Pseudorhodoplanes sinuspersici: one gene and its partner. The protein of the gene in region 1 interacts with the protein of each later gene in a pairwise test. Links are inferred from orthologs where the notes say so. Each region holds a gene or a part of one and is shown on either strand. Other genes may lie near its edges. The genes, in order: secG and secA.

The links.
Region 2: the proteins of secG (region 1) and secA interact in binary tests that used the Escherichia coli proteins (3 or more experiments, as listed by UniProt). The link is inferred for Pseudorhodoplanes sinuspersici from one-to-one orthologs.

Annotation. Positions count from the first base shown.
Region 1 is NZ_CP021112.1:4,733,186-4,748,637, reverse strand. Bases 54-3,033 are described here. They hold secG (preprotein translocase subunit SecG), read right to left. Parts: upstream 1,750-3,033; coding sequence 1,357-1,749; downstream 54-1,356. Other genes in these bases: CAK95_RS23110 (SurA N-terminal domain-containing protein), read left to right, coding at 2,796-3,033; tpiA (triose-phosphate isomerase), read right to left, coding at 1,858-2,613; CAK95_RS23125 (CTP synthase), read right to left, coding at 54-1,243. Outside these bases: more of CAK95_RS23125, read right to left, coding at 1-53; more of CAK95_RS23110, read left to right, coding at 3,034-4,691; trpE (anthranilate synthase component I), read left to right, coding at 4,824-6,338; CAK95_RS23100 (NmrA family NAD(P)-binding protein), read right to left, coding at 6,410-7,285; CAK95_RS23095 (LysR family transcriptional regulator), read left to right, coding at 7,374-8,351; CAK95_RS23090 (anthranilate synthase component II), read left to right, coding at 8,473-9,078; trpD (anthranilate phosphoribosyltransferase), read left to right, coding at 9,086-10,102; indole-3-glycerol phosphate synthase TrpC, read left to right, coding at 10,109-10,918; cyclic pyranopterin monophosphate synthase MoaC, read left to right, coding at 10,925-11,407; CAK95_RS23070 (molybdopterin molybdotransferase MoeA), read left to right, coding at 11,413-12,624; transcriptional repressor LexA, read left to right, coding at 12,744-13,460; CAK95_RS23060 (ComEC/Rec2 family competence protein), read right to left, coding at 13,443-15,452. UniProt on the Escherichia coli protein: Subunit of the protein translocation channel SecYEG. Overexpression of some hybrid proteins has been thought to jam the protein secretion apparatus resulting in cell death; while this may be true it also results in FtsH-mediated degradation of SecY.
Region 2 is NZ_CP021112.1:2,140,971-2,155,409, reverse strand. Bases 4,707-8,044 are described here. They hold secA (preprotein translocase subunit SecA), read right to left. Parts: upstream 7,706-8,044; coding sequence 4,907-7,705; downstream 4,707-4,906. Also shown: CAK95_RS10495 (histidine kinase), read left to right, coding at 17-166; CAK95_RS10490 (site-specific tyrosine recombinase XerD), read left to right, coding at 192-1,160; CAK95_RS10485 (acetyl-CoA carboxylase carboxyltransferase subunit alpha), read left to right, coding at 1,275-2,246; CAK95_RS10480 (L,D-transpeptidase family protein), read left to right, coding at 2,537-4,069; CAK95_RS10475 (HPF/RaiA family ribosome-associated protein), read right to left, coding at 4,074-4,661; CAK95_RS10465 (peptidylprolyl isomerase), read left to right, coding at 8,077-9,000; bifunctional glutamate N-acetyltransferase/amino-acid acetyltransferase ArgJ, read left to right, coding at 9,115-10,356; 8-oxo-dGTP diphosphatase MutT, read left to right, coding at 10,415-10,819; CAK95_RS10450 (Flp family type IVb pilin), read left to right, coding at 10,872-11,054; CAK95_RS10445 (methyltransferase domain-containing protein), read right to left, coding at 11,051-11,959; CAK95_RS10440 (ComF family protein), read left to right, coding at 12,038-12,784; grxC (glutaredoxin 3), read left to right, coding at 12,818-13,090; CAK95_RS10430 (carbon-nitrogen hydrolase family protein), read left to right, coding at 13,087-13,968; CAK95_RS10425 (DUF1178 family protein), read left to right, coding at 13,965-14,439. UniProt on the Escherichia coli protein: Required for protein export, interacts with the SecYEG preprotein conducting channel.

The DNA of each region.
Region 1 (15,452 bases):
GACCGACAACCGGCTCTTTTGTTTCGCCAAACTCGGTCGAATTCGCCTCTTCGATGCCGCAGAGATTGCGGGCTGCCTCCACCACGGCCATCTGCATGCCGAAGCAGATACCGAAGTAAGGGACGGCCCGTTCGCGCGCGAATCGTGCCGCACGGATTTTGCCTTCGGCGCCGCGCTGACCGAAGCCGCCGGGCACGAGGATGCCATTGACGTGTTCGAGGAACGGCGCCGGATCCTCGCGCTCGAACACTTCGCTTTCGATCCAGTCGAGATTGACCTTCACCTTGTTGGCGATGCCGCCATGCGAGAGCGCCTCGATCAGCGACTTATAGGCGTCCTTCATGCCGGTATATTTTCCGACAATGGCGATTGTCACCTGCCCTTCCGGATTGCGGATGCGCTCGTTGATGTTGCGCCACACCGAAAGATCCGGTGCCGGCGCATTGTCGATGCCGAACGCTGCCAGCAACTCCCGGTCAAGACCGGCGGCATGATAGGCCTCGGGCACGGCGTAAATGTTGTCGACGTCGCGCGCCTCGATCACAGCGCTTTCGCGCACGTTACAGAACAAGGCGAGTTTGCGGCGTTCCTCTGCTGGGATCTCGCGGTCGGTGCGGCACAACAGGATATCCGGCTGGATACCGATCGAGCGCAATTCCTTGACCGAGTGCTGGGTGGGCTTGGTCTTGAGTTCGCCGGCGCTGGGAATGAACGGCAGCAGCGTCAGGTGGATATAGACGGCGTGGCCGCGCGGCACTTCATTGCCGAACTGGCGGATCGCTTCGAAGAATGGCAGGCCTTCGATATCGCCGACGGTGCCGCCGATCTCGCATAGGACGAAGTCATAGTCTTCGTTGCCGTCGCGGATGAAGTCCTTGATCGCGTTGGTCACATGCGGGACGACCTGGATGGTCGCGCCAAGATAGTCGCCGCGCCGTTCCTTGGTGATGATGTCCTGGTAAATCTTGCCGGTGGTGATGCTGTCGCGCTTGGTCGCCGGCCGGCCGGTGAAGCGCTCGTAGTGGCCGAGATCGAGATCGGTTTCAGCGCCGTCGTCGGTGACGAAGACTTCGCCATGCTGATAGGGCGACATGGTACCGGGATCGACATTGAGATACGGGTCAAGCTTGCGCAGCCGGACCTTGTAGCCACGCGCCTGCAACAACGCGCCGAGCGCCGCCGAAGCGAGACCTTTGCCGAGCGAGGAAACCACGCCGCCGGTGATGAATATGTACCGCGCCATGGGACTTAACCTTTAGACACCCGGTTTCGATTCGACGAGGGCTATGGCCCCCTCGGCGTTGGATAACTGCCCCCACAAATTCGAAGGGCCGGTTTCCCGGCCCTCCCTAAGGGTTACTGCGATTGCGGCACCTGCGGCCCGGATGGCTGCGGCGCCGCGGGCGGCTGCCCGCCCCCCTGCTGCTTCAGCGCGTCGAGGACGCCGCCGGAGCCCGTGCCAAGCGGCGCAGTCGGCGCGCCCGGGGCCACCGGTGCGCCGGTATTCAGGATCGACGACGGTGCGCGGTCCATGCCGGCAATGATCGACAACAGGAGGCTGGTCGCGAAGAAGGCCGCTGCCAGGAATCCGGTTGTCCGGGAAAGAATATTGGTGGTGCCGCGGGTGGTCATGAAGCCGCCGCCGCCGCCGCCCATGCCAAGTCCGCCGCCTTCGGAACGCTGCAGCAGAACAAGCCCGATCAACGCCAGAACGATGAGCAGATGAACGACGATAAGGACCGTATGCATGCGTCAAAAACCTGATGTTCGCCGGGCCGGGCCGGTGCGTCACGCCGCCATATAGGGAATGCGGCCGCGTCTGTACACGACCGGGTTGGAAAATTCTACCCTTTGCGGTCAGGCATAAGCCGCTGCGATGCCGAGGAAATCCTTGGCGGTCAGGCTGGCGCCGCCGACCAATGCGCCATTGACGTTCGGGACCGCCATCAGCTCCTTGGCATTCGACGGTTTAACGGAGCCGCCGTACAGGATCCGCACCGTCGGTCCGGACGATTTATCAAGCGAAACCAGGTGCTTCCGGATCGTCTGGTGAACCTGTTCGACATCCTTCGGCGTCGGTGTCAGCCCGGTGCCGATCGCCCAGACCGGCTCATATGCAATAACCAGTTTAACGGCATCGATCGTTTCCGGAAGAGATCCCGCTAACTGCCTCTCAATCCTTGAAATTGTGGCTCCAGCCTCACGCTCCTCATAGGTCTCACCGATGCAGACGATGGCGGTCAGGCCGGCCCGGTTCGCTGCTTTCGCCTTGGCTTTCACCATGTCGTCGGTTTCGCCGTGATAGGTCCGCCGCTCGGAATGTCCGACGATAACAGCGCTTGCGCCCGCATCCTTCAGCATCTCCGCCGAGATATCCCCGGTAAAGGCGCCGGAGACCTCGGCGTGGCAGTCCTGGGCGCCAATGGCGATCTTCGCTCCTGCGGCAGCCTTGGCGAAAGCACAGACCAACGTCGCCGGCGGACAGATCATCAGGTCAACCGGCCATGGTCTGGCCTGAGCATCGGCGATGATCGCTTCGAGTTCTGAAATCGACCCGCGCAGACCATTCATCTTCCAGTTGCCTGCGACCAGCGGACGCGGATCGTTTGCCATCAATCAGGTTTCCTCTTGCTTTAAACGTCGTGATTCTGCGGTTACCAAACCGATCCACCGCGTGCCAACGCTTTCCCGTTACTCGTCAGTGAGTTGCAGCGTAAAGGCGCCATCACTATGATGCGCGGCCTTTTAACACCCCTTCCCCATAAAAGAGATTCTGTCCGCCCATGCTTCGAGGAATGCACACAGCCACCCGTAACTGGCTCGGCCGGCTCGTTACCGGCCTACTCCTCGGCCTGATCGCGGTCAGTTTCGCGGTCTGGGGCGTCGGCGATATCTTCCGCGGCTTCGGACAATCGACTGTTGCGAAAATCGGCAGCACCGAAATTGGCGTCGAGCAATTCCGGCAAAACTACAATGACCGGCTGCAGCAGCTCATCCGCCAGGTCGGCCGTCCGATTCCGCCCGACCAGGCACGCGCACTCGGCCTGCCCCGGCAGATGCTTGGCCAGATGCTGGCCGAAGCTGCAGTCGATGAAAATGTCCGCACGCTCCGTCTCAATCTGCCGAATGAGGTGATCGCGGACCGCATCCGCAACGATCCGTCATTCCGCGGCATCACCGGCCAGTTCGATCGCGCACGGTTCGAGGCGATCATTCGCCAGGCCGGTTATACCGAAGGCCGTTATGTTGCCGAGCAGCGCAAGCAGCTCCTACGCCAGCAAATCGTCCGCGCGCTGGTAAGCGATCTCGCACCGCCCGCCGTCACCGTCGATGCGCAGAACCGCTATCTTAATGAGTTGCGTTCGCTTGACTATATCGTGCTGGGGCCGGAACAGGCTGGCGATATCCCTGAGCCTACGCCAGAGCAGCTCACCAAGTATTTCGACGAGCGCAAGACGCTGTTCCGTGCACCTGAATTCCGGAAAGCCGATCTGATCGTCCTGTCCCCCGATGAGGTTACAAAGACGATCGAGGTCAGCGACGCCGATGCCAAGAAGGTTTATGACGCCGACCCCACGCGTTACACCACGCCGGAGCGGCGCGAGGTGCAGCAGATCGTTTTTCCGAATGAGGACGATGCACGGGCGGCTGCGCAGAAGCTGACCCAGGGCACGACTTTCGAGCAACTTGCCTCAGAACGCGGTCTCAAGGATGGCGATTTCAATCTTGGCCTTGTCAGCAAGTCACAGATCCTCGACCCGGCCATTGCCGATGCGGCCTTCTCGTTGAAATCGGGCCAAGTCAGCGAGCCGGTCAAGGGTCGCTTCGGCACGGCGCTGGTCCGCGTCGGCAAGGTCGAAGCCGAGGTCAAACGCGACATGTCCGAGGTCATGGCTGAGATCAAACGTGACCTGGCAAACGAACGCGCACGCCGCGAAGTGCGTACGCTCTTCGACAAGATGGAAGACGAACGGATTTCGGGCGGCTCCATTGCCGATCTTGCCAAGAAGCTCAATCTGCCGGTTCGTACCATCGATGCGATCGACCGCGCAGGTCGTGGTCCCGACGGTAATCCTGTCGCCGATCTGCCGGCTGGCGCCAACCTGCCCTCCGCGATCTTTGCCTCCGAGCCCGGCGTGGAAAACGATCCGATCCAGCTTCCAAATGGCGCCGGATATGTCTGGTTCGAAGTGCTGTCGGTGACGCCCTCGCGCGAACGTCCGCTCGATGAAGTGCGCGACCGTGTTGTCGAACGCTGGCGCAATGATCAGGTCGTCGAGAAGCTGAAGGAAAAGGCCAAGGAAGCGGTCGAAAAGTTAAAGGTCTCGAGCATCAGCGAGACGGCCGCGGCCTTCAACACCAAGCCGCAATTCATCGCGTCGCTGCGCCGCGATCGCACGCAGGGCAATTTCCCCGCGAACGCGCTCGAAGCCGTGTTCCAGACTCCGAAGGATTCGGCCGGATCGTCGGAGGGCGATGAGCCGACACAGTGGATCGTATTTCGTGTGACCGGTGTCACCGTGCCGCCTGTCGCTCCCGGTTCGCCCGAAGCGCGCCGACTGGAAGGCAATCTCACGAATGCCTATTCGGAAGACCTGATCGCGCAATACATCACCAGCATTCAGAACGATCTCGGTGCGACCATCAATGAGGCTGCGCTGAACCAGGTGATCGGCGGCACCACGAATTAGCGCGAGAGCACTCTTTCCGCTCACGTCCCGCGAACGCGGAATCCAGCCTCTGGGTCCCCGCTTTCGCGGGGACGAACGGAAATAGGACATCCGCTTCAACTGACTTGGCCACTTTGTTGTTGTGAATGTCCCATGCTCATCGAACCGACTGCCGATGCCTTTGCCGAACGCTATGACCGTGGCGCTGCGCAAGTCGTCTGGACGACGCTCGTTGCCGATCTGGAAACGCCGGTTTCCGCTTTTCTGAAGATTGCGAGCGGGAAGCCGATGAGCTTCCTGTTCGAGTCGGTTGAAGGCGGTGCCGTCCGCGGCCGGTATTCCATCATCGGACTATTGCCCGATCTCGTCTGGCGCGTGCGTGACAATCATGCCGAGACCAATCGCAACGCGATCCGGGCGCCGGAGCAGTTTTCACCCTGCCCGCTCCCTCCGCTCGATGCCTTGCGCGAGCTGATCGCTGAATGCCGGATTGAACTGCCGCCGGAATTGCCGCCACCCTCGGCCGGTCTGTTTGGCTATCTCGGCTATGACATGGTGCGGCAAATGGAGCGGTTGCCGGATATCAATCCGGATGTGCTCGGCACGCCGGATGCGATCCTCATCCGTCCAACCATTGTGATCGTCTTCGATGCGGTGAAGGATTCGATCACCATCATCACGCCGGTCCGCCCCGAACGAAGTGTATCGGCAAAGACGGCGTTGGCGCGCGCCACTGAACGCCTGACGGCGATTGTCGATGCGCTCGATGCGCCGCTGCCAAAGTCGATGCACGACGCGCCAGACGCCATTGCGACACCGCAGGTCTCGAACACGACGCCAGATGAATATGCGTCGATGGTCCGCAGCGCCAAGGAATATATCGCCGCCGGCGATATCTTCCAGGTGGTGCTGTCACAGCGATTTTCTTCACCATTCGACTTGTCGCCGTTCTCGCTCTATCGCGCGCTTCGCCGTGTCAATCCGGCGCCGTTTCTTTACTTCCTCGATTTCGACGGCTTCTCGATCGCCGGATCGAGCCCGGAAGTTCTTGTTCGCGTGCGCGACGGGCGTGTCACCATCCGTCCGCTTGCCGGCACGCGGCCGCGCGGCGCAACGCCGCACGAAGATGCCGCGCTGGAACGTGAATTGCTCGCTGATCCGAAGGAATGCGCCGAGCATCTGATGCTGCTCGATCTTGGGCGCAACGACGTTGGGCGAGTTTCGACCATCGGCAGTGTCGATGTCACCGACAAATTCTTCATCGAGCGCTACAGTCAGGTGATGCATATCGTCTCGAATGTCGAAGGCGAATTGGCGGCGGGACGCGATGCTCTCGATGCGCTGATTGCCGGCTTTCCAGCCGGCACGGTGTCCGGCGCGCCTAAGGTTCGGGCGATGCAGATCATCGACGAGCTCGAGAAAGAAAAACGCGGCATCTATGCCGGTTGCGTCGGCTATTTCTCCGCTGCGGGGGAAATGGATACCTGCATCGTGCTGCGGACGGCAGTGATCAAGGACGGCACCATGTATGTGCAGGCTGGCGCAGGTGTCGTGGCTGACAGCGACCCTGTGTTCGAACAGCAGGAATGCATCAACAAAGCCAAGGCTTTGTTCCGCGCGGCGGAGGAAGCGCGGCGCTTTGCCAGCGGCTCACGGCGCGGTCAGTGACATGCAAACCCGCCGGGGCGGCCGTAGCCCTTTCGTAAGGCCACGGCCTCATCAAATGCCAGACTTGGCGATCAGGTAGCCGCCTGAATTTTCGTGATGATGCGCGCGACTGCTGTGGCGAGCGATGTCGTCCCGCGCCGGTGTTCGGTGCCGTCCGCACGCGCAACGCGGCCACTTGCGATCCCCTCGTACATGCCGAGAAGGGCCGTTGCCACGGTTGCCGGAAGTCCGACTTCGGCGAGAACGGCCGCGCGTTGCTCAGGCGGAACGAATGCCGGTGCGACCGGGCGGCCGAGGACGTCGGCAAAGGCCATCGCCACATCCCGGGCGCTCCAGTCTTCGGGGCCGCCCAATTCCACCACGCGCGGTCCTGACCAGTTCTCGCACATCAGTTGGGCGGCCGTCCGCCCGACATCGATCGTGCTGACCATGGGTATCTTCTGGTCAGGCTCCAGAAACGTCGGAAGAGTGCCGCCTGCGACAGCAGCTTCGGCAACCTCGGACCAGGTTTCGACAAAATAGCCCGGCCGCAGAAAGACTGTCGCCGACGCCGCGCCAGCCAGCGCGCCTTCCATCTGGTGCAGCGTGGCAATAATGCCGGTACCTGTTTCGTGTTGGGCGCCGACCGACGACAGCACGACCGCCCTGGGTAGGTGCGTACGCCGCACGGCCTCTGCCAACGCCGAACCGACTTGTGTGGCCTGCGCGAACGGGTCGCCCGCCACCGGAGGCGGATTGAACAGGAACGCGGCTGTCGCCCCTTCCAAAGCGGCCGAGACCGCGTTCGCATCGTCGATGCTGGCGACGGCGACGTCTGCGCCGCGCGCCTTCCATGCTTCACCCTGTTCAGGGCGGCGTACGGCGACACGCACCGCTTCGCCGCGTTCGATCAGGGCATGCGCGGTTTCACCGCCGGCCCTGCCATTCGCTCCAAAAACCACATGCATGACCTGTCTCCATTGTTGGCTGCTGTCGATGTCGAGCGGAATACAGGGAGCCCTTCCATGCATCCAATGCATGGTTTATATTTTCAGTATGCGTGAAGTGGATTTGAGGGGCGTCGATTTAAACCTGCTGGTGGTGCTCGACGCGCTGCTGGAGGAAAAAAGCGTCACCCGCGCCGCCCGCCGTCTCAACATGAGCCAGCCCGCCGTCAGCCGCGCCTTGTCGCGCCTGCGCGCCTTGTTTTCAGACCCGCTGCTGGTCGACAGCCGGGCCGGTTACATTCTCAACACCCGCGCCGAGGAGATCCGACCGGCGCTGCGCAGAACGCTGGCCGGCGTCGGCGACATGCTGTTGGCAACGCCGTTCAACCCGGCTGCGGCAACGGGCCAGATGCGGCTGGCGATGCTCGACCTTGAGGCCGCCTCGCTGGTCCCTTTACTGCTGGAGCGCTTTGCCAATGAGGCGCCCGGGCTCGACCTCGACATCCTGCCACCCAGCGCGACGGCGATCGAAATGCTGGAGAATGATGTCGTGGACGCTGTGGTCGGTGTGTTCGATGACGCGCCGGCGGGTATTCATCGACGCCGCCTCTTTGACGACGGGTTCGTCACGCTGATGCGTGCTGAACACCCTGATGCCGGCAAAAAACTGACGCTCGATGACTATCTTCGGCTTGGCCATATCGTGGTGAGCGTCACCGGCATTGGACCTGCGCCCGTGGACATCGCGCTGAATGCCATCGGCCGCCGACGACGGGTGAACGTACGTGTGCCAAGCTTCTTCGCCGCGGTAGAGATTGCGGCACGCTCGGACCTCGTCATGACCCTGCCGTCCAGCCTGGCCAAGACGACGGCTGGCATGGGACGTTTGGTGGCGCTGGCCCCGCCTATCGATCTCGGCAGCTTCACGATGAGCCTTCTCTGGCATGCGCGCCACCAGCACGACCCCCGGCACATCTGGTTGCGGAGCACCATCGTCGCTGCGGCGACGGCGATGACCGCAGCCGTGCCGGGCTCGTCGCCTGTGGCCAATGCCGCTCGGCTTGACCCTCCTGGAACCCCCGTCTAAACCCGCGGCGGCTGCCGCGCAGTCAGCAAGCGCGGTACCGGTTTTGCGACGCAATCAAAGCTTGCGCAGATTGCGTATTCGGATTTGCGTTCGCCCGGGAGCGCATGGATTGCCGGGCGCCATGATCGTTCTGATCGACAACTATGACAGCTTCACATTCAACCTCGTGCATTACTTGGGCGGGTTGGGTGCCGACATCGTCGTACACCGCAATGATGCGGTCTCGGTGGACGATGTCATCGCGGCCAAGCCCGAGGCAATCGTGCTCTCGCCGGGGCCCCGCACCCCCGATGACGCCGGCATCTGTCTCGATCTGATCGCCAGGGCGTCTAACCGGATTCCAATCCTCGGCGTGTGCCTTGGTCATCAGGCGATCGGACAGGCCTTTGGCGGCGAGGTCGTGCGCGCGCCCTCGCAGGTTCACGGCAAGACCTGTGATATCCGGCATGACGGCGGCAGCGTATTCCGCGGCATCAATGGATCATTCAAGGCGACGCGCTATCATTCGCTTGTGGTCAAACGCGAGACGATGCCCGATGCGCTTCAGGTCACCGCCGAGACCGACGATCAGATCGTTATGGGTTTGTCTCACAAAACGTTGCCTGTCCATGGCGTGCAGTTTCATCCCGAAAGCATCGCATCCGAACACGGGCATCTGATCCTGAAGAATTTTCTCGATCTTGCCGCCGCCTGGAATCAAGGTGCGGCGCGACAACGCATTCATTGAGGGCGGCATGACGGACGATTTAAGGGCGTTGATCGGCAAGGCCGCAACAGGTGCCGTATTGTCACGTGACGAAGCTGCGCATGCCTTCGACCGCATGATGTCGGGCGAAGCGACGCCCTCGCAGATGGGTGGCCTCCTGATGGCGCTGCGTGTCCGCGGCGAGACGGTTGACGAGATCACGGGTGCGGTGGCGGCGATGCGCGCAAAGATGCTGAAGGTCGACGCACCAGCGAATGCGGTGGATGTTGTCGGCACCGGCGGCGATGCATCCGGCTCCTACAATATCTCGACCTGCGCGGCGTTCATTGTCGCCGGCGCCGGCGTTCCCGTTGCCAAGCATGGCAACCGGGCGCTGTCGTCGAAGTCGGGCGCAGCCGATGTGTTGATGTCGCTTGGCGTGAACATTGACCTCACGCCAGCCGATGTCGGCCGATGCATTTCAGATGCCGGGATCGGTTTCATGTTCGCTCCCGCGCATCATCCGGCGATGAAGAATGTCGGACCGACGCGCGTCGAGCTTGGCACGCGCACGATCTTCAATCTTCTGGGACCGCTCTCCAATCCGGCCAATGTGAAGCGGCAGCTTGTCGGCGTGTTCTCGCGGCAATGGATCGAGCCGTTGGCTTTGGTGCTGAAAAATCTCGGGTCCGAGTGCGCCTGGGTGGTCCACGGTTCTGACGGTCTCGATGAAATCACAACCTCCGGTCCGACCGCCGTCGCGGCTTTGGAAAACGGCAAGGTGCGCACCTTCGAGATTTCGCCGGCCGATATCGGCATTGCGCTGGCCAAGCCGGAAGCCCTGCGCGGCGGCGACGCCGATCACAATGCCGCCGCCTTGCAGGATGTGCTGAATGACAAACCGAGCGCCTATCGCGATGTAGCCCTGATCAACGCCGCCGCTGCGCTCGTGGTCGCCGGCGCCGCAAAAACGCTGCAGGACGGTGCTGAACTGGCGGGCAAGGCGTTGTCGTCAGGCGCGGCGCGCGCCAGGCTCGATCGCCTGATCACCGTGTCCAACGCGTGAATGATGATGGCCGATATTCTCAAGACGATCGAGGCCTATAAACGCGAGGAAATCGCGGCTGCGAAAAGCCGCGTGCCTTTTGCGACGCTTGAACGTGAAGCGCGGGCAGCTGCGCCGACGCGCGGTTTTGCTAACGCCATCAGACGCAAGCTTGCGGCGGGGCAATATGCACTGATCGCCGAAGTGAAGAAGGCCAGTCCGTCGAAGGGATTGATCCGCGCCGATTTCGATCCTGTGGCGATCGCCAAAGCTTATGAAGCCGGCGGCGCAACCTGCCTGTCGGTCCTGACCGACGCGCCGTCCTTCCAGGGCCAACTGTCCTATCTGACCGAGGCCCGTGCGGCGACCACCCTGCCCGCTTTGCGCAAGGACTTCATGTTCGATGTGTATCAGGTGGCTGAAGCACGCAGTGTCGGGGCCGATTGTATCCTCCTGATCATGGCGGCGATCGACGATGCGCTGGCGCGCGATCTTGAAGACGCGGCTATTGCGCTCGGCATGGATGTGCTGATCGAAATCCATGACGAAGCCGAGCTGGCGCGCGCATTGCGACTGCGTTCGTCGCTGATCGGAATCAACAATCGAAACCTGCGCACTTTCGAAACCTCGATCGAGGTCAGCCGCAAACTTGCCCCGAAAGTGCCGCGCGACAGGATTATCGTCGGTGAAAGCGGTATCTTCACCCCCGAGGATCTCGCTGTATTATCGGACGTCGGTATTTCCACTTTCCTGATCGGTGAAAGCCTGATGCGCGCGAATGACGTCGCTGCTGCAACCCGCACGCTGCTGGCACGGCCGCAGGACGCTGCGAGCTGACGGCGCATGGCAGGCAAACTCACCCATCTTGGTGCGTCCGGCGAAGCACGGATGGTCGATGTGTCCGAGAAGGCATCGACCGAACGCGTCGCCGTTGCCGAAGGCCGGGTCGTCATGTCGAAAGCGACGCTCGATCTGGTCGTCTCCGGCAATGCCAAGAAGGGCGACGTGCTCAGTACGGCCCGCATTGCCGGCATCATGGCGGCGAAACGGACGCATGACCTGATCCCGCTCTGTCATCCGCTGGCGATTTCGCAGGTGACCGTCGATCTTGCGCCTGATGCGCAATTGCCTGGCATCGCAGTCCGCGCCACCGTCAAGGTGCAGGGACAGACCGGCGTCGAGATGGAAGCGCTGACGGCTGTTTCCGTCGCCTGTCTCACCGTCTATGACATGGTGAAGGCGGCCGAACGCGAGATGCGCATCGAAGGCATTCGGTTGATCGAGAAATCGGGCGGCAAGTCCGGTCTATTCCGCGCAAAGGATTAGGTGTTGTGTCATTGCTTCCGGTTGCTGACGCCCTCGAACGCGTGCTGGCGAAGGCTAGGCCTTTGCCGGCGGAGCACGTGGCATTGAACGAAGCGTATGGCCGTGTGCTGGCCGAGGATCTTCGCGCGCTGCGGACACAGCCGCCCGTCGATGTGTCGGCGATGGACGGTTACGCCGTGCGCGCGGAAGATATCACAACGGTGCCGACCGAACTGACGCTGATTGGCGAGGTTGCGGCCGGGCGTCCCTTCACCGGCGCGATCGAGGCTGGGCAGACCGCGCGCATTTTCACCGGCGGAGAATTGCCTGCCGGCGCCGACACCATCGTCGTGCAGGAACATACTCGCCGCGAGGGCGACAAAATTATCTTCGCGACATTGCCGCAAGCCGGGCGTCATATCCGAAAAGCAGGGCTCGATTTTTTCGACAACGATATCCTGCTGGTCCGTAGCCGCGTGCTGACCGACCGGGATCTTTCGCTCGCCGCGGCGATGAACCATCCGCTGGTGCCGGTCCATCGCAAGCCGCGCGTTGCCATGCTGGCGACCGGCGATGAACTCGTGTTGCCGGGGCAGACGCCGGGGCCCGGCCAGATCATCTATTCGAACGGCTTTTCGATCATGGCCTTTGCGCGGCGGCTGGGCGCTGAGGTCATCGATCTCGGCATTGTAGCGGATCGTCTTGAAGACACAGTCTCCGCCATCCGCCGCGCGCGCGATGCAAATGTAGATGTCCTGGTGACGATGGGCGGCGCCTCGGTCGGCGACTACGATCTCGTGCAGAAGGCGCTCTCGGCCGAAAACATCGATCTGTCGTTCTGGAAGATTGCGATGCGACCGGGCCGCCCGCTGATGCATGGACAATTGGGCGAAATGCAGGTGCTCGGCCTGCCGGGCAATCCCGTGTCGGCTTATGTCTGCGCCTTCCTGTTCCTGGGACCGCTGCTGCGGAAGATGACCGGGCGGCATGATGTCGAGAACCCGACCGAGCAGGCTTTGCTGGGCTCCGACCTGCCGGAGAATGACGAGCGGGCCGATTATCTGCGTGCCCGGATATCGCGGTCGGTCCGCGGAGCCCTGGTGGCGACGCCGTTTCCGCTGCAGGATTCGTCGATGGGCCGGGTGCTGGCCCATGCCGATTGCCTCGTCCTCCGCGAGCCGCTGGCACCGCGGGGCGCGGTTGGCTCGATCTGCACGATCCTGAAACTTCCCCTTTGAAATCCCTTCGCTTTCTTCACTCCAAATTAAGGGCTTGCAGAACACATATCGAACATATAGTGTCCGTTCATGATTTGTTTCGCACCCCTTGAGGTGCCGGTTGCCGGGGGAGACGATCGATGTTGACGCGGAAACAGTTCGAGCTTTTGCGCTTCATCAACGAGCGGCTGAAAGAAGCCGGCGTGCCACCCTCCTTCGACGAGATGAAGGACGCGCTCGACCTGCGCTCCAAGTCCGGCATTCACCGGCTGATCACGGCTCTGGAGGAGCGCGGCTTCATTCGCCGCCTGCCCAACCGCGCCCGGGCGATTGAGGTGATCAAGCTGCCCGATTCCGTCGTCCAGGGACCAGGCGCCCGCCGCGGCTTCACGCCCAGCGTCATCGAAGGCAATCTCGGCCGTGTCCGGACCGTCTCTTCGGAGGACGACGGCAATGGCAGCAGCGGCAATCGCCCCGTGGCCGTGCCGATGATGGGCCGGATCGCCGCCGGTACGCCGATCGAGGCGATCCAGACCAAGACTCAAACCATCAATATTCCGCCGGACATGCTCTCGGCATCGGGCGAACATTTCGCGCTGGAAGTCCGCGGCGATTCGATGATCGAAGCCGGCATCCTCGACGGCGACGTTGCGTTGATCCGCAAGTCCGACGGCGCCGATACCGGCGACATCGTTGTTGCACTGATCGACGAAGAGGAAGCCACGCTGAAGCGTTTCCGCCGTAGAGGCGCGTCGATCGCACTCGAGCCGGCGAATACGGCCTACGAAGTGCGCATCCTGCCGCCAACACGCGTGCGCATCCAAGGCAAGCTGATCGGCCTAATCCGCCGGTACTGACACGGCATCTTCGACATCCAGATCCTGTAGACGCGGCGTCGCATCACGCGGTGGTGCTTGCGGCTGCGCGGACGTTGCCGTTTGCACCGGCTTCGCCGTCCACGGGCGCTGATAGTTTGTCGGTCGCGCTGAATCGATCGCGAACGAAGAGCCGTTCCATCGTGCTCTGCTCGCGCCATTGGCCCGTGCGACGTTGCGATCAATAGCCGGCGCGGCACAATGCGGCGGAATCGTTCTGTTCGTCACGACGAAGGCTGCGATTTCGCAATCTTCGGCTGCGGCTTCCGCCGTAAGCGACAATGCTACGGGCCGCCCATCGGCCAGGCGGGCAACGCAACCGTTTTCATCGCAGCGTGTGCTTTCCGCAAGCGACGAATCCTTGGCAGATCGTGAATCCCCATCGGCGGCGAGCCATTCGCCAAGCACGAATTCGTCCCGTCGGCTCGCAATGATCCGCAAGACGCCGCCCGCGTCACGCACCGCTGCCATGCCCGCATCCGCGGAGACGAACATGTCGGGACGCGGCGTGATTAGAATGAAGCCGATGCAAGCTGCGCCCAAGCCGGCACCTGTCCAGCGCAGCGGGGAACGCAAGAGGCATACAACGACGAGGCCTGCCGTGCCGATCAGCAATGGGCCGATGCCAAAAGCGGGAATGCGGCCAACAGCGCCAGGCAAGCTGGCGACCCAGGTTGCCGCCACGATGATCCATTCAATCCCCTCGCCCATCAGCCACCAGAACGGCCGGTCGAATCCGAACGGCAAAGCGACGAGTGCCAGAAGACCCACGGGCATCACCCAGATCGAGACCGCCGGCATGGCCAAGAGATTGGCGAGAACGCCATAGGGTGCGAGGCGATGGAAGTGATAAGCGGCGAACAAGGTGGTCGCGAGCCCCGCGACCAGCGATGCGAGAATGAGTGCGACGATCTCCCGGCCTCCCCATAACGCAGTGCGTGCGCTCAAGGATTTGTCGGGCACATTGGACAGCCACGGCAGCCCGCGCTCATAGACGGCGATCAGCGCCAGTGTTGCCGCAAACGACATCTGAAAACTCGGATGGACGATCGATTCTGGCGCAATCGCCAGCAGCACCAGCGCGGCAACCGCGATCGTTCGCAACGTGAGCGCCGGCCGATCGAACATGACTCCGATCAGCACAATGGCCGTCATAATGAAGGCGCGTTGCGTCGCGATCTCTGCGCCCGACAACAAGAGATAGAACGCCGCGATGATCAGCGCCGCGCCCGCCGCCCATTTCTTGATAGGATAGCGGCTGGCGACGATTGGAAACAAGGCGAGGCCGGCACGGACGACGAAGAACACGACGCCGGCGACGACGGCCATGTGATACCCGGAAATCGACAACACATGCGCAAGGCTCGAGATATACATGGCGTCGTTGACGGGAGCGGAAATCGCATCGCGTTTTCCGGTGATCAGCGCCGATGCGATGGCGCCCTTGTCTCCTGGCACGGCCGCGCGAATGCGCGCGTCGATGGCATCGCGTAAACCGCTGATTGCGGCCGTATAACGAAGCCAGACGCTCGGCGATTCAGGCGCACTGACATGCTTGATTTGACCAAGCACGAATCCGGTTGCGCCGAGTTGCTGAAAATAATAATCGCGCGCGAAGTCATAACCGCCTGGACGCAACGGTGTGAGCGGCGGATTGAGCCGCGCGCGCAATTCGACAAATGAGGCGACAGCGGGAGCGAGGCCCTTGCGGACCGTGACGCGGACACGTTCGAGTTTTTCATTCGCGCGCGCACCACTCATGTTATGAACGCGGATGACGATCCGATCGTTACGTTCGCGTTCTTCACGACGTTCGACGAAGCCCGTGAGTGTGACGTTGTAAGCTGGCGTGGTAAGGACAGGATGCGCGATGCGAACGCTTTTCCATGTCGCGAACGTGAAGCCCGCCGCGATTGCGGTGAAGCCGATCATCAACGGCCAAGCGACCGGTCTTGCTCGCGTGGCAATACAGAT
Region 2 (14,439 bases), 2.6 Mb from region 1 along the record:
ACCACGCGTGCGCAGCATGCCGACTCTCTTCCGATTTCTCGCAACTGTCGGGATCATCATCGGTGTGGTCTATGGCAGCATGGTCGCGCTCGCGGTGCTGGTTCAGCCGGAGACCCGCGAAATCACCGTGACGATTCCGCCGGACCGGTTTGCCAAGCAGCGTTGAGATTAATTTCGCAGGCACCTGACAAATGGCACGTCCTGCAGCGGATCGAGGCGAAGCCCAGATCGAGCTCTTTCTCGACATGCTGGCCGCAGAGCGTGGCGCGCGTCCGAACACATTGTCAGCCTATCGGTCCGATCTCGATGAATTCAGCGGCCATCTCCCGCCGACCGGCAGCCGCATCGTCGATGCGACAACCGACGACATCCGCTCCTATCTGAGCGATCTGACGCGGCGAGGATTGGCGCCGGCATCGGTCGCACGAAAATTATCAGCCATCCGCCAACTCTATCGTTTCCTCTATGCCGAAGGCCACCGTGGCGACGATCCGGCAGCCATCCTTGAAGGTCCGAAACGAGGCCGTACTTTGCCCAAGGTGATGTCGGTCTCCGATGTCGACAAACTCATTGGCACCGCACGCGAACAGGCCGACCGCTGCGAGCAATCAGTCGCCGAGAGACAGCGTACAGCACGGCTCTATTGCCTGCTCGAATTGCTTTATGCGACCGGACTGCGTGTCTCCGAACTCGTGGCTCTGCCCTCTTCCGCGGCACGGCGCGACCAGCGCATGCTGATGGTACGCGGCAAGGGCGGCAAGGAACGCATGGTGCCTCTGAACGACGCCGCGCGGCAGGCGATGACGAATTACAGAGCCTTGCTCAAGGATACCCGGAATGAAAATTCGAAATGGCTGTTTCCATCCTTCGGGGAGGAGGGCCATCTGACCCGCCAACATTTCGCAAGGGATCTGAAGTCGCTGGCGGCGGCAAGCGGCTTGCGGCCCCAGGCGATCAGCCCGCATGTGCTCCGCCATGCCTTTGCCAGCCATCTGCTTCAGAATGGTGCGGATCTTCGGGTGGTGCAGACATTGCTCGGCCATTCCGACATTTCGACGACGCAAATCTATACCCATATCCTCGAAGAACGTCTGAAGACGATGGTTCGCGATCTGCATCCACTCACCGACGCAACGGCTCCGATGAAAAGCGGGCGTTAACGCTCAGCGAAAGACCAGCCTTTAACCAGCATCCCTGATCTTGTTTGCTTGACTTGCGCACCCCAAAAGGTCATGTGCGCCCGCTGCGTGCCATCCGGCTCCGCCGGTCCAACAATCCGAAAGACGATGCGCTCTTACCTCGATTTCGAAAAACCCGTCGCCGAACTCGAGGCCAAGATCGAGGAATTGCGGGCCGTGCAGACGGAGGGAGGCGGCGAAGTCCAGGTCGAAGAAGAAATCTCGCGTCTGGAAGCCAAGGCCTCACAGACACTGCAGGAACTCTATCAAACGCTGACGCCGTGGCAGAAGACACAGGTCGCGCGCCATCCGCAGCGGCCGCACTGCCTGGATTTCGTTGCTGCTATCATTGACGATTTCGTGCCGCTGGCTGGCGACCGCAAATTCAGTGACGACGACGCCATTGTCGGCGGATTTGGCCGTTTCCGCGGCGAAAGCATCTGCGTGATCGGCCACGAGAAGGGTTCGACCACCGAAACCCGGCTGAAGCACAATTTCGGCATGGCCCGCCCGGAAGGCTACCGCAAGGCCGTCCGGCTAATGGAAATGGCAGATCGATTCGATATTCCGGTTCTGGCGCTGGTCGACACCGCAGGCGCCTATCCTGGCATCGACGCAGAAGAACGCGGTCAGGCGGAAGCCATTGCCCGCTCGACCGAGGCCTGCCTCAATCTCGGCGTGCCCAATGTCGCGCTGGTTCTGGGCGAAGGCGGCTCAGGCGGCGCGATTGCCATCGCCACGGCCAATCGCGTCCTGATGATGGAGCACGCGATTTACAGCGTGATCTCGCCGGAAGGCGCCGCCTCGATTCTCTGGCACGACAGCACCAAAGCGCAGGAAGCTGCGACCAACATGAAGATCACGGCCCAGGATCTGATGCGGTTCGGCATCATCGATACCATCGTCAGCGAGCCGATGGGTGGGGCCCACCGCGATCCAAGGGCGGCCATCGAGAAAGCCGCGGACACCATCGCCGCATCATTTGCCGAGCTGAAGTCTTATGATCGCGACATGATCCGGAAGATGCGGCGGGAGAAATTCCTCGCAATCGGCCGTGGAAAGCTGTGAATTTCTGCAGTAAAATATTACCGCAAGCGGCCTTGCGAAGCCGGTTTTTCAAAAATTAACCTTACTGAACAGCGGGCTCGCAAACATACTCCGGCCATAAAGATGCCGCGTTGAAAGCCTTTATTTTCGGCAGTTTTTACTGACCGTTCATTGTGGTATGGTCAACAGAATGGGGAACCGTACCGCCCTTGCGAAGCCCGCATTTGGGGGTTAGCAATCGGGTATGTGGGGGACTGCCGACCGTGGGGGCTAAAGCGTTGCCGTTGCGCCCTGATTTTCTTCGGACGCTGATGCTGTCAGCGGCGCTGCTCGGGGCTGTGACCGTAAGCGGCTGCAAGACCGAAGGCAATTTCCCGAGCGCGGCCAAGGCCAACGCGCCAATCCCACCCAAGCTGCTGGCAGATATCGCCGAAAAGAACATGGACGTGAGCTCGCCAATCCTTGTGCGGGTGTTCAAAAGCGAATCCGAACTCGAAGTCTGGAAGAAGGATCGCAACGGTCAGTTCGCGCTGCTGAAGACCTACCCAATCTGCAAATGGTCCGGCGATCTTGGCCCGAAGATCAAGGAAGGCGACCGGCAGGCGCCGGAAGGTTTCTACGATATCACCCCTGGCCAGATGAATCCGAATTCGCAGTTCTATCTGGCGTTCAACATGGGTTATCCGAACGCGTTTGATCGCGCGCATGATCGCACCGGCGCGCATCTGATGGTCCATGGCGATTGCTCATCGCGTGGCTGTTACGCGATGAGCAACGAACAGATTTCGGAGATCTTCGCGCTCGGCCGCGAATCATTCTTTGGTGGCCAGAAATCCTTCCAGGTGCAGGCTTATCCGTTCCGAATGACTGCGGCCAACATGGCCAAGCACCGCAACAACCCGAACATGCCGTTCTGGCGCATGCTGAAGGAAGGCAACGATCATTTCGAGGTGACGCGTCTCGAGCCGAAGGTCGACGTCTGCGAGAAGCGCTACGTATTCAACGCGGCGGCTCCTGGCGGCAATTTCTCGCCGATGAGCTTCAGCCCGAGGGGCAGATGCCCGGTCTACGAAGTGCCGCGAGAAATTGCCGAGGCAGTGCAGTCCAAGCAGCGCAACGATGAGCTGCAATTCGCGCAGCTTGCCGCCCGCAACACGCCGACCGCTCCCATCAAGAGCGGCCGTGACGGTGGCATGCACCCGACCTTCATTGCCAAGCTCCGCCCGCACGAGATTATCGACGAGCGCGGCAATGCCAAGCTGATTGTTGATCCGAACAATCCGGGTCCGATGGTCGCCTTCAGCGCATCATCGCCGAGCGAGGACGAGGTCACGAACTCGGCTGCCGTCTCTGCGCCGGTTCAGACTGCCGATGTGCCACTGCCGCGCAACGCACCGCAGACCAAGATTGGCATGCGTCCGGCTCCGGAGCTCACCTTTGCCGAAAAGATCGGAAACTTCTTCCGGGGCGGCTCGCGTGAGCCGGAAGCAGCATCGACCCGAGTTGCCTCGGTTCAACCGATGGCTCCTGCTACGCCCGCTGCCCCGGCCCCGCAGCGGGAGACGGTACGGACCAAAGTATCCCGCATGATTGGTTTACGCGGTTCAAGCGAAAAGCAGGCTGAGGTTCCAACCCGGGCAGCGCCGTCCGCCTCTGCATCGCGCACACCGAGCGAAACACCAAAAATGAAAACCGCAGCCGCACCGGCTGCCGGCGAAGCCCCTGCACCCCAGCCAGCTCCGACCGCAACTCCGGCGTCGCAACCGACGGGTAGCGTTATGAGTGGTTCTCAGCCGATCCCGCAGGCTTCGAGCTTTGAAAGCCGTTTCGGCGCTTTCCGTTAAAAGGTTAGTCTCTGCCGTTTTTTTGTTTGATCCGCACCTTGGTTGCAATGGGACCGGTGTCGCCGACTTCCTCGACATAGGTGACGTAGTCGCCGCGCTTCAGGCGGTCGAAATCGCCGCTCAAAAGTGAGTTGCGGTGGAAATAGAGCATCCCGCCCTCCTTGTTGAGCAGAAAGCCATAATCCTCACCTGGTGTGATCTCCGCAACCTGGCCGGCAAATTCGTTGGCCGCTTCATGCATCATCACTGCGGTCCGATTGGCCAGCTTCTCCTTGAATTCGCTGAGCTGGCGTTCGGCGATACGGAAAGCTTCATGGATCGCGTTGGTCAGATCGGGGCGCTGAAATCGTCGCTGCAACCGGTCAGGCTCGTGCGCGACGACAATGTCTTTGAAGCCCGGCACGCTGATTTCGATGCGGACCACGGGCGGAATGGTTTGGTTTGTATTGTTAGCACGCTGATCCACCCGGACGCGGCAGGCCGTCAATCGATCATAGATGTCTTCGAGGCGGGCGACGTGATCTCTGATTTGGGTTTCGGCTCGGTCGGAATGCTCGATATTGTGAAAAGCAATTTCGAGAGGAACCTGCATGTCTCGCACCCATCAGTTCAAAGTCCGTAGGTGACAACGCACGCCGGGCCGAAATTGTTTCGGCTGCTGCAGCGCGACACAACGCCCTAAGAGAGCGACACAACGCTCTAAGAGAGCTTGGAGTCCGCTGAAGAGCAACTGCTTTTAGACTTGGACAACTAGACTTAGACAATGGCAGAGGTAAATGGCCGGGTATCCTCCCGGCCATTTACGCTCAATTTTTGTCGGGGCGCGGCCTCTCCGAATCAACCGAAGCGGCCGTGGCAATGCTTGTATTTCTTGCCGGAACCACATGGACAGGCTTCGTTGCGCCCGACCTTGCCCCAGGTTGCCGGATTTTTCGGATCACGCTCGACCGCCTGCTGTGCACCGGCGCCGCCAGCCATTGCCGGCGACAGCGTCGCATTGGCATAGGACATTTCATCCTCGCCGGTGAATGGATCGACCTTATGCGCTTCCATATAGGGAAGCTGTTGCTGCTCGTCTTCCGGCGGCGCCTGCACCACCTCGACCCGCATAAGCTGTCCGGTCACCCCCTCGCGCATATTCGCGATCATCGCCTCGAACAGCTGGAAAGCCTCCGACTTGTATTCGTTGAGCGGATCGCGCTGGCCATAGCCGCGCAGGCCGATCACCTGACGCAGATGCTCGAGCATAATGAGATGCTCGCGCCAAAGGTGATCGAGCGTCTGCAACAACACCGACTTCTCGACATAACGCATGACCTCAGGGCCATATTGCGCGGACTTAGCAGCCATCACCTCGTCAGCTCGCTTGATGATGCGTTCGCGCACCTCTTCGTCGGCGATACCCTCTTCCTTCGCCCAGTCCTGGATCGGCAGATCGAGGTTCAGGATATGCTGCACTGCCTCATGCAGACCGTTCACGTCCCATTGTTCCGGATACGCATTCTCCGGAATGTGCTTGGACACGAGATCGTCGATCAGCGCGTGGCGCATGTCGGTAACGGTCTCGGCGACATCGTTGTCCTTCATCATATCGATGCGTTGGTCGAAGATGACCTTACGCTGATCGTTGGCGACATCGTCGTATTTCAGGATGTTCTTGCGCAGATCGAAGTTGCGCGCCTCGACCTTCTGCTGCGCCTTTTCCAGGGCCTTGTTGATCCAGGGATGGATGATCGCCTCACCCTCCTTGAGACCCAGCTTGGTCAGCATGCTGTCGAGCTTGTCCGAGCCGAAGATGCGCATCAGGTCGTCTTCGAGCGACAGGAAGAATTTGGAACGGCCTGGATCGCCCTGACGGCCGGAGCGGCCACGAAGCTGGTTGTCGATACGGCGGCTTTCATGCCGCTCGGTGCCGAGCACAAACAGCCCGCCGGCCGCCAGCGACTTTTCCTTCAGCCGCGAGACCTGATCGCGGATATCCTGCACCCGCTTCTCGCGTTCCTCGCCCTCGACGCCCTGCAATTCCTGACGGATGCGCATGTCGGCGTTACCACCGAGCTGAATGTCAGTGCCGCGGCCGGCCATGTTAGTGGCGATGGTGATCGCGCCGGGAACACCGGCCTGCGAGACGATATAGGCTTCCTGTTCGTGATACCGTGCATTCAGGATCGCAAAGACCTTGGCCTTCGCCGCGCCCTCGTCACCGGTGTAAAGTTTGGCGAAGGCGTTGGGATCGGCGAAATCATGTTGCTCCCAGCCCTCCTTGCGCAGCATCTCGGCCAGCTGTTCCGACTTCTCGATCGACGTCGTACCGACAAGCACCGGCTGGCCGCGCTTCTTGCAGTCATCGAGCAGCGCAACGATCGAACGATATTTCTCGCCATTGGTGCGATAGACCTCGTCGTCCTGGTCATCGCGCTGCATCGGCCGGTTGGTCGGCACCTCGACCACGTTCAGTTTATAGATGTCGTAGAACTCGTCTGCCTCGGTCAGCGCCGTACCGGTCATGCCGCCGAGCTTGTCGTACATGCGGAAATAATTCTGGAAGGTAATTGAAGCCAGCGTTTGGTTTTCTGGCTGGATCGGCTGATGTTCTTTCGCTTCCAGCGCCTGATGCAGACCTTCCGAATAGCGGCGTCCCGGCATCATGCGGCCGGTGAATTCGTCGATGATCACCACCTCGCCATTGCGGACGATGTAGTCCTTGTCGCGCTGGAACAGCTTGTGCGCGCGCAGCCCTTGATTGACATGATGGACGGTCGAAACATTCTCGATGTCGTAAAGCGAGTCACCCTTGAGCAAGTCATCGGCGCGGAGCCATTGCTCCATCTTTTCCATGCCGGCTTCGGTAAGGTTCACCGTGCGCTGCTTCTCATCGACATCGTAGTCGGACTTGTCGAGCCGCGGAATATAGGCGTCGATGGTGTTGTAGAAGTCCGAACGATCGTCGAGCGGCCCGGAAATGATCAGCGGCGTACGCGCTTCGTCGATCAGGATCGAGTCCACTTCGTCGACGATTGCATAGACGTGGCCGCGCTGGACCATGTCCTCCAGCCGGTACTTCATGTTGTCGCGCAGATAATCGAAACCGAGCTCGTTATTGGTGCCGTAAGTGATGTCGCAGGCATAGGCCGCCTTGCGCTCCTCGTCATCGAGACCATGCACGATCACGCCGGTCGTGAGCCCGAGGAAACCATAGATCTGGGCCATCCATTCGGAGTCGCGCTTGGCCAGATAGTCGTTAACGGTGACGACATGGACGCCCTTGCCATTCAGTGCATTCAGATACACCGCCAGGGTCGCAACCAAGGTCTTGCCTTCGCCGGTCTTCATCTCGGCGATGCCGCCCTCATGCAGGATCATGCCGCCAATGAGCTGGACGTCGAAATGGCGCTGTCCGAGGGTGCGTTTGCCGGCTTCGCGGACGGTGGCGAAGGCCGGGACCAGGATATCGTCGAGGGTCTTGCCCTCTTCGAGCTGTTTCTTGAACTCGTCGGTGCGGGCGCGGAGCTGCTCGTCGGTCAGTTTGGCGAGTTCGGGCTCCAGCGCATTGATGGCATCGACGCGGGGCTGATAGCCGCGGATACGCCGGTCATTGGCGGTGCCGAACAGCTTGCGGGCGACTGCGCCGAGCATACGAAATCCTTTTCTTCAGTCTTGGGTGGCTTTGGCCTTAGTCGCATCCAGAACCGCGGTTGTGCCCTGATACGGTGAAAAAACACGAAGTTTTGAAACCGTGGGGACTCTTAAGGCCATTTGACCCTGAAATCCGCCCGGAACGGTGCCGGCCGGACCCGAATTGAGCCAGAACGCGAGGTCATTCGGGTGTGACATCCGGAGAGCCGTCGAGAGATAGGAGGGGGTCACTTCCTTGTCAATCTGAAGGCCGAACGGCGTTATTGCCGAAAATTAAGGGGCCTTTGGCATTGCCAAGCCATAACCCGTGCGTAAGTGTCCGCCGCCATCACCCTCCCACCGGGGCGGCTTCATTCCCAAGGACAGACCTGATGAACAAACCCAAATTCTCGCTTCCGACGGTCCAGTGGCGGCCGGTCCTGACGACCTTGTGCGCCACGCTCGCGGTTGCGGGATTGCTGACCATCCAGGCCGGCGCCCAGACCGACCCGGTCGTGGCGAAAGTGAACGGCACCGAGGTCAAGGAAAGCGACCTGAAGGCTGCCGAGGAGGATATCGGCGCCCAGCTGCCGCCGATGGCCCCGGAAGCCAAGAAAGAATATCTCACCACCTATGTTGCGGACATGCTCCTCGTGTCCAAGGCGGCTGAGGCCAAGAAGCTTGGCGACACCCCCGAATTCAAGAAAAAGATGGAGCTGGCGCGCACCAAGCTGCTGATGGAGGCGCTGCTCCAGAACGAGGCCAAGGCCGCCCTCACCGACGACGCGATGAAGAAGGTTTACGCCGAGGCCACCAAGGATATGGGTAACGAGCAGGAAGTGAGCGCACGCCACATCCTCGTCGAATCAGAGGACGACGCCAAAAAAATCGCTGCCGATCTCAAGAAGGGCGGCGATTTCTCCGCCATCGCCAAGGAAAAATCGAAAGATCCCGGCTCCAAGGATAACGGCGGCGATCTCGGCTTCTTCTCCAAAGATCAGATGGTCCCTGAATTCGCCGAAGCCGCCTTCAAGCTCGACAAGGGCCAGGTCTCCGATCCGGTGAAATCGCAGTTCGGCTGGCATGTCATTCGCGTCGACGACAAGCGCACCAAGCAGCCGCCGACATTCGAGCAGGTGAAGGACCAGATCGAAAGCTTCGTTCAGCGCAAGGCCCAAGCCGATTTGATCCAGAAATTGCGCGCCGAGGCCAAGATCGAGAAGATCGGCGACGCTGACCCGGCGGCAAAGCCGGATGCGGCACCGGCTGCCAAGCCGGACGCGAAGTCGGACACCAAGGCGCCAGCGAAGAAATAATGCCGCCATTCGGCTACCAAAAAACGGGACGCGGCTGATGCTGCGTCCCGTTTTATTTTTGTGACCATACGGCTATGAGATGGCCCGCTCGGATTCCGCAGCACGAGGCCATTCATGTCCACCGCCGTTTCACCGCTTGCTCCCACCAGCGTTCCTGACATGCCTCCTGTTGAGGGCATACGCCTCGCCACCGCCCAGGCCGGCATCCGCTACAAGAATCGGACGGATGTTCTGCTCGCGGTCTTCGACAAAGGCACAACGGTTGCTGGCGTCTTTACCCGCTCGAAATGCCCATCGGCGCCGGTGGAATGGTGCCGCGCCAAGCTGAAGGGCGGCAAGGTACGTGCCCTCGTGGTCAATTCCGGCAACGCCAATGCGTTTACCGGCAAGTCCGGCCGCGCCTCGACCGCGTTGACCGCCAAGATCGCCGCACAAGCGGTCGGCTGTTCGGTGAATGACATTTTTCTCGCCTCGACCGGCGTAATCGGCGAACCGCTAGACGCGACGAAGTTCGACGGCGTGCTGCTTTCGCTCGCTCAAGAGGCCAAGGAAGGCCGGTTCCTCGATGCCGCAAAAGCGATCATGACCACGGATACCTTTCCGAAAGTTGCCACGGCCGAAGCGAAGATCGGCAAGACCAAGGTCGTCATCAGCGGAATCGCCAAAGGCGCCGGCATGATCGCCCCTGACATGGCGACGATGCTGTCCTTCATTTTCACCGATGCCCCGATCGCCGCGCCGGCGCTGCAAGTGCTGTTGCGCGATGGTGTCGTCGACACTTTCAATGCCGTCACGATTGACGGTGACACCTCGACATCCGACACCCTCCTGGCATTCGCGACAGGTGCAGCCGCGGCACGCGGCGCTCCAAAAATCACGCGCGCCAGCGACCCGCGTCTCACCGCATTCCGCAGGGCACTGCAGACGGTGCTGGCCGATCTCTCTGAACAGGTGGCGCGCGATGGCGAAGGCGCGCGCAAGCTGGTCGAAATCAAGGTGGAAGGCGCGACATCCAAAACATCCGCCCGGCGCATTGCCATGTCGATCGCGAATTCGCCTCTGGTCAAGACGGCCATTGCCGGCGAGGACGCCAATTGGGGCCGCGTCGTCATGGCTGTCGGCAAGGCCGGCGAACCGGCCGATCGCGACAAGCTCTCCATCTGGTTCAACGGCATTCGCGTGGCCCATAAGGGCGCCCGTGATCCGTCCTATGATGAAGAAAAGGTTTCGATCGCGATGAAGAACCCGAAGATCAAACTGAAGGTCGGTCTTGGCCTGGGCAAGGGAAAAGACCGGGTGCTGACCTGCGATCTGACCAAGGACTATGTCGCCATCAACGGCGACTACCGTTCGTGAGTGCGCTCAACACTTTATCGGTCGTTAATCCCGTCATGCCTATGGTGGATCCACGGTCGTGAGCGCCAGACTTCTCATTGTCGCCGCCTGCGCCCTCATCGATGCCGACGGCCGCATCCTGATCGCGAAGCGGCCGGCCGGTAAAGCGATGGCGGGCCTTTGGGAATTCCCTGGCGGCAAGGTGGAACCCGGCGAAACGCCCGAACAGACGCTGATCCGGGAGTTATCGGAGGAACTGGGAATTGTGGTCCGGGAAGCCTGCCTTGCTCCTCTGACCTTTGCGAGCCACAGCTATCCTGATTTTCACCTGCTGATGCCACTCTATGTGTGCCGACGCTGGGAGGGTCAGGTGACAACGCAACACCACACAGAGCTCGCCTGGGTCAGACCGAACAAGCTGCGGGACTATCCGATGCCTCCGGCTGACGAGCCGCTTATTCCTCACCTGACGGCGCTGTTGTAACCGGTGCATTCGATCGCACCGGCATTTGAAGCGTGCAGAACAGGACAGGCCTATGCAAGTGCGACGACTGCCCGAGACGATCCACCGCTTCGTTCGCAACGAAGACGGCGCGACTGCCATCGAATATGCGCTGATCGCCGCCGGCATCGCCGTCGCGGTGGTCTCGACTGTCATATCGCTCGGCGACTCGGTTAAGACGATGTATGATCGGGTTTATACTGCCATGACGAGCTAACGACTGCCCGATTTCTCACCTGCCGGAAATTCAGTCGTCTTCAGCGCGTCGGCGAGACGCGTTCGCGCCGAACCTGGCCGCAAGGGTTGCTGCTGACTCTCATGCGGCGCCCATCCCGATAACCACACAATGTCGAATGTCGTACGCAGGCGTCCGTCGGGATCGCTGAAGCGCTCGGCATAGATTTGCGCCATGCGTTGCAGAGTGGCGCGCTTCAGGGGCGTGCGCCGGCGTTCCAGCAGAACATTGGTCGCGCCCATGCCACGCAGATCCTGCATGAGACCGAACGGCGTATCGTAACGAACGATCAAACGATCGATATCGGCCACCGGCAATGCGAAGCCGGCCCGTTGCAGCAGCGCGCCGATGTCGCGCATATCCGCGAACGGCGCGACACGTGGCGACACGCCACCTTCGATCTCCGCTTCCGCTGCCGCGAAAGATTGCCGCAACTCCGTCAGCGTCTCGCCGCCGAGAAGCGCGGCAAGAAACAAGCCGTCTGGCTTCAATGCGCGCCTGATCTGCGCCAGCGTTCCCGGCAGATCGTTGACCCATTGCAGCGCAAGCGCCGATACCGCGAGATCAAGCGACGCATCGGCAAACGGCAACGCTTCTTCATCAGCGGCAATCGTGGATGGGTTCGGGCTTGCGGGAAACAACGCATCGACGCCGATGATCATCTCGGCCAGGTTTTGCTCGCGCATCAAATTGCGTAGCGCCGATGTCGGCGTGCCGATATCGGCCGCGATCGCGAAAGACCGCTTCACCACCGAAAGCCGTTCGATGAGGTCAGCAGCGACGTGATTGAGCAGAAATGTCACCGGCTCACCGCGCTGCGCCCGCAGGCGCCGCTGCCGCAGCAGAGATCGGTCAAACAGAACGGGGCTTCCAGCCACTTTCGTCAAACTCCTAGGGGCGCTAGCCTGAAAGCCATGCCCAACACGGCTATAAACGAAGGCGGGCCTTCGCGCCTGTCGCAAATCGTGTCAGCGCTCCGGCTGCCCTTGCGGCTGGCGCTGGACGTGGCGTTGCCGCCGCTCTGCCCGTCCTGCCGCGACCCGGTCGGCGACGGCGCAGGCCTGTGCGCCACCTGCTGGTCGAAGCTGTCGCCGATCGAGCGGCCCTTCTGTGAAAAGCTTGGCATACCCTTCGCCTATGATCCTGGGCCGGGCATCTATTCCATGCAGGCGATGGCCGCCCCGCCCGCCTATGCGCGGGCCAGGGCCGCCGTCCGCTACGACGACATCGCCCGCACCATCGTCCACGCTCTCAAATATGGCGACCGGCTCGATCTCGCACCGGTCGTGGCGGGCTGGATGGGCCGCGCCGGCACGGAGCTGCTGGACGATGCCGATGTCATCGTGCCGGTGCCGCTGCACTGGCGGCGGATGTGGGCGCGCCGTTTCAACCAGTCGGCGACGCTATCCAAATTGTTGTCGGACAAGAGCGGCGTGCCGGCGAATTTCACCGCCCTACGCCGGGTGAAGGCGACGCCACAGCAGGTGGGACTGTCGAAGTCCGAACGGGCCACCAATGTACAGGGTGCATTTCGGGTGGACCCTGCCGGCAAGGCTGACGTCTTGGGGCGCCATGTCCTTCTGATCGACGACGTGCTCACATCCGGCGCAACTGCGGATACCTGCGCCCGCGCGCTCCTGCGCGGCGGCGCCCGCCAGGTGGACGTGCTGGTTTTCGCGCGGGTTGTGGACCAGGTGCGCGCGCCCATATAGAGAAGACACGTCATAAAACTGTCCGAAACCATAATGCCTCCCGTTGAAATCTACACCACCGCCTATTGCCCATATTGCGGCTGGGCAAAGGATCTGCTGGTCAAGAAAGGCGTCCCTTTCAAGGAAATCGATGTCGGCGGGAGCCGGGAACTGCGAAGCGAGATGACCACACGCGCCAATGGCCGCACCACGGTGCCGCAGATCTTCATCGGCGCAACCCATGTTGGCGGATGTGACGATCTCTATGCTTTGAACGACGCGGGCAAACTCGACCCATTGCTGACTGAGACCGGACCTGCGGCATGATCCGAACGGACGGAAAATTCCGCGTCGGCCTGATCCAGATGCGATCAGGCCGGACGCCGCAAGCCAACCTCGACGAGGCGGTGAAGCTGATCGGCGAGGCAAAAGCGGGTGGCGCACAGTACGTGCAGACGCCCGAGATGACCAATATCATGGAGCTGTCGCGCGACGCATTGTTTGCGACGATCATGGAAGAGGACAAGGATCCGTGTCTTGCCGCGTTTCGCGAACTCGCACGCAAGCTCCAGCTCCATGTCCATGTTGGATCACTGGCCATCAAGGTCTCGCCCGAGAGAGCGGCAAACCGCTCGTTCATGATTGATCCGCATGGCGAGATCGTCGCCCGCTACGACAAGATCCATATGTTCGACGTCGATCTTGCCGGTGGCGAAAGCTATCGCGAATCGCGCAGCTATCAGCCGGGCGAAAGCGCCGTTCTCGTCGATCTGCCCTGGGCGCGTTTCGGCCTGACCATTTGCTACGACCTGCGCTTCCCGGCGCTCTATCGCGCATTGGCGGAAGCCGGCGCGACCGTGCTGACGATCCCGGCGGCCTTCACACGCCAGACCGGCGAAGCGCACTGGACGACGCTGATCCGGGCCCGCGCGATCGAGAATGGCTCTTTCGTTCTTGCTGCCGCCCAAGGCGGCAAGCATGAAAACGGCCGCGAGACCTTCGGCCATTCGCTGATCGTCGATCCCTGGGGCCGCGTTCTGGCCGAAGGCGGAACCGAACCTGGCGTCGTCATGGCCGACATCGATCCTGCCGAGGTGACCGCAGCACGCGGCAAAGTGCCATCCCTGCAGCATGGCCGCCGTTTTGATATCATTGCGCCGATCGCGGAGCCGGCGCATCTGCACGTTGTTGGTGATCCGTCATGATTCGGTATGCGCTCGTTTGCGAGCGGAAACACAATTTCGAAATCTGGTTCAACAGCTCTGCCGATTATGACAAGCAGCGTAAGCGCGGACTTGTGACCTGCCCCGCCTGCGATTCGAAGAAAATCGAAAAGGCGATCATGGCGCCGGCGATCGGGCGTGGCGGACGCAAGCGCAGCGAACCGGTGGAAGCACCTGTTCAGGCCACAACGGAAGCTGCACCATCCTCTGAAAACGTGGCGATGATGTCGCCACAGGAAAAGGAATTCCGCGCCAAGCTGAAGGAGCTGCGCGACCATCTCGTCAGCAACGCTGACAATGTCGGCAAGAAGTTTCCCGAGGAAGCGCGCAAGATGCATTACGGCGAGACCGAGCACCGCTCGATCTACGGCGAAGCCTCGCCGGAAGAGGCCAAGGAATTGCACGACGAAGGCATCGAATTTCACGCGCTGCCCATCCTTCCTGACGAGCGGA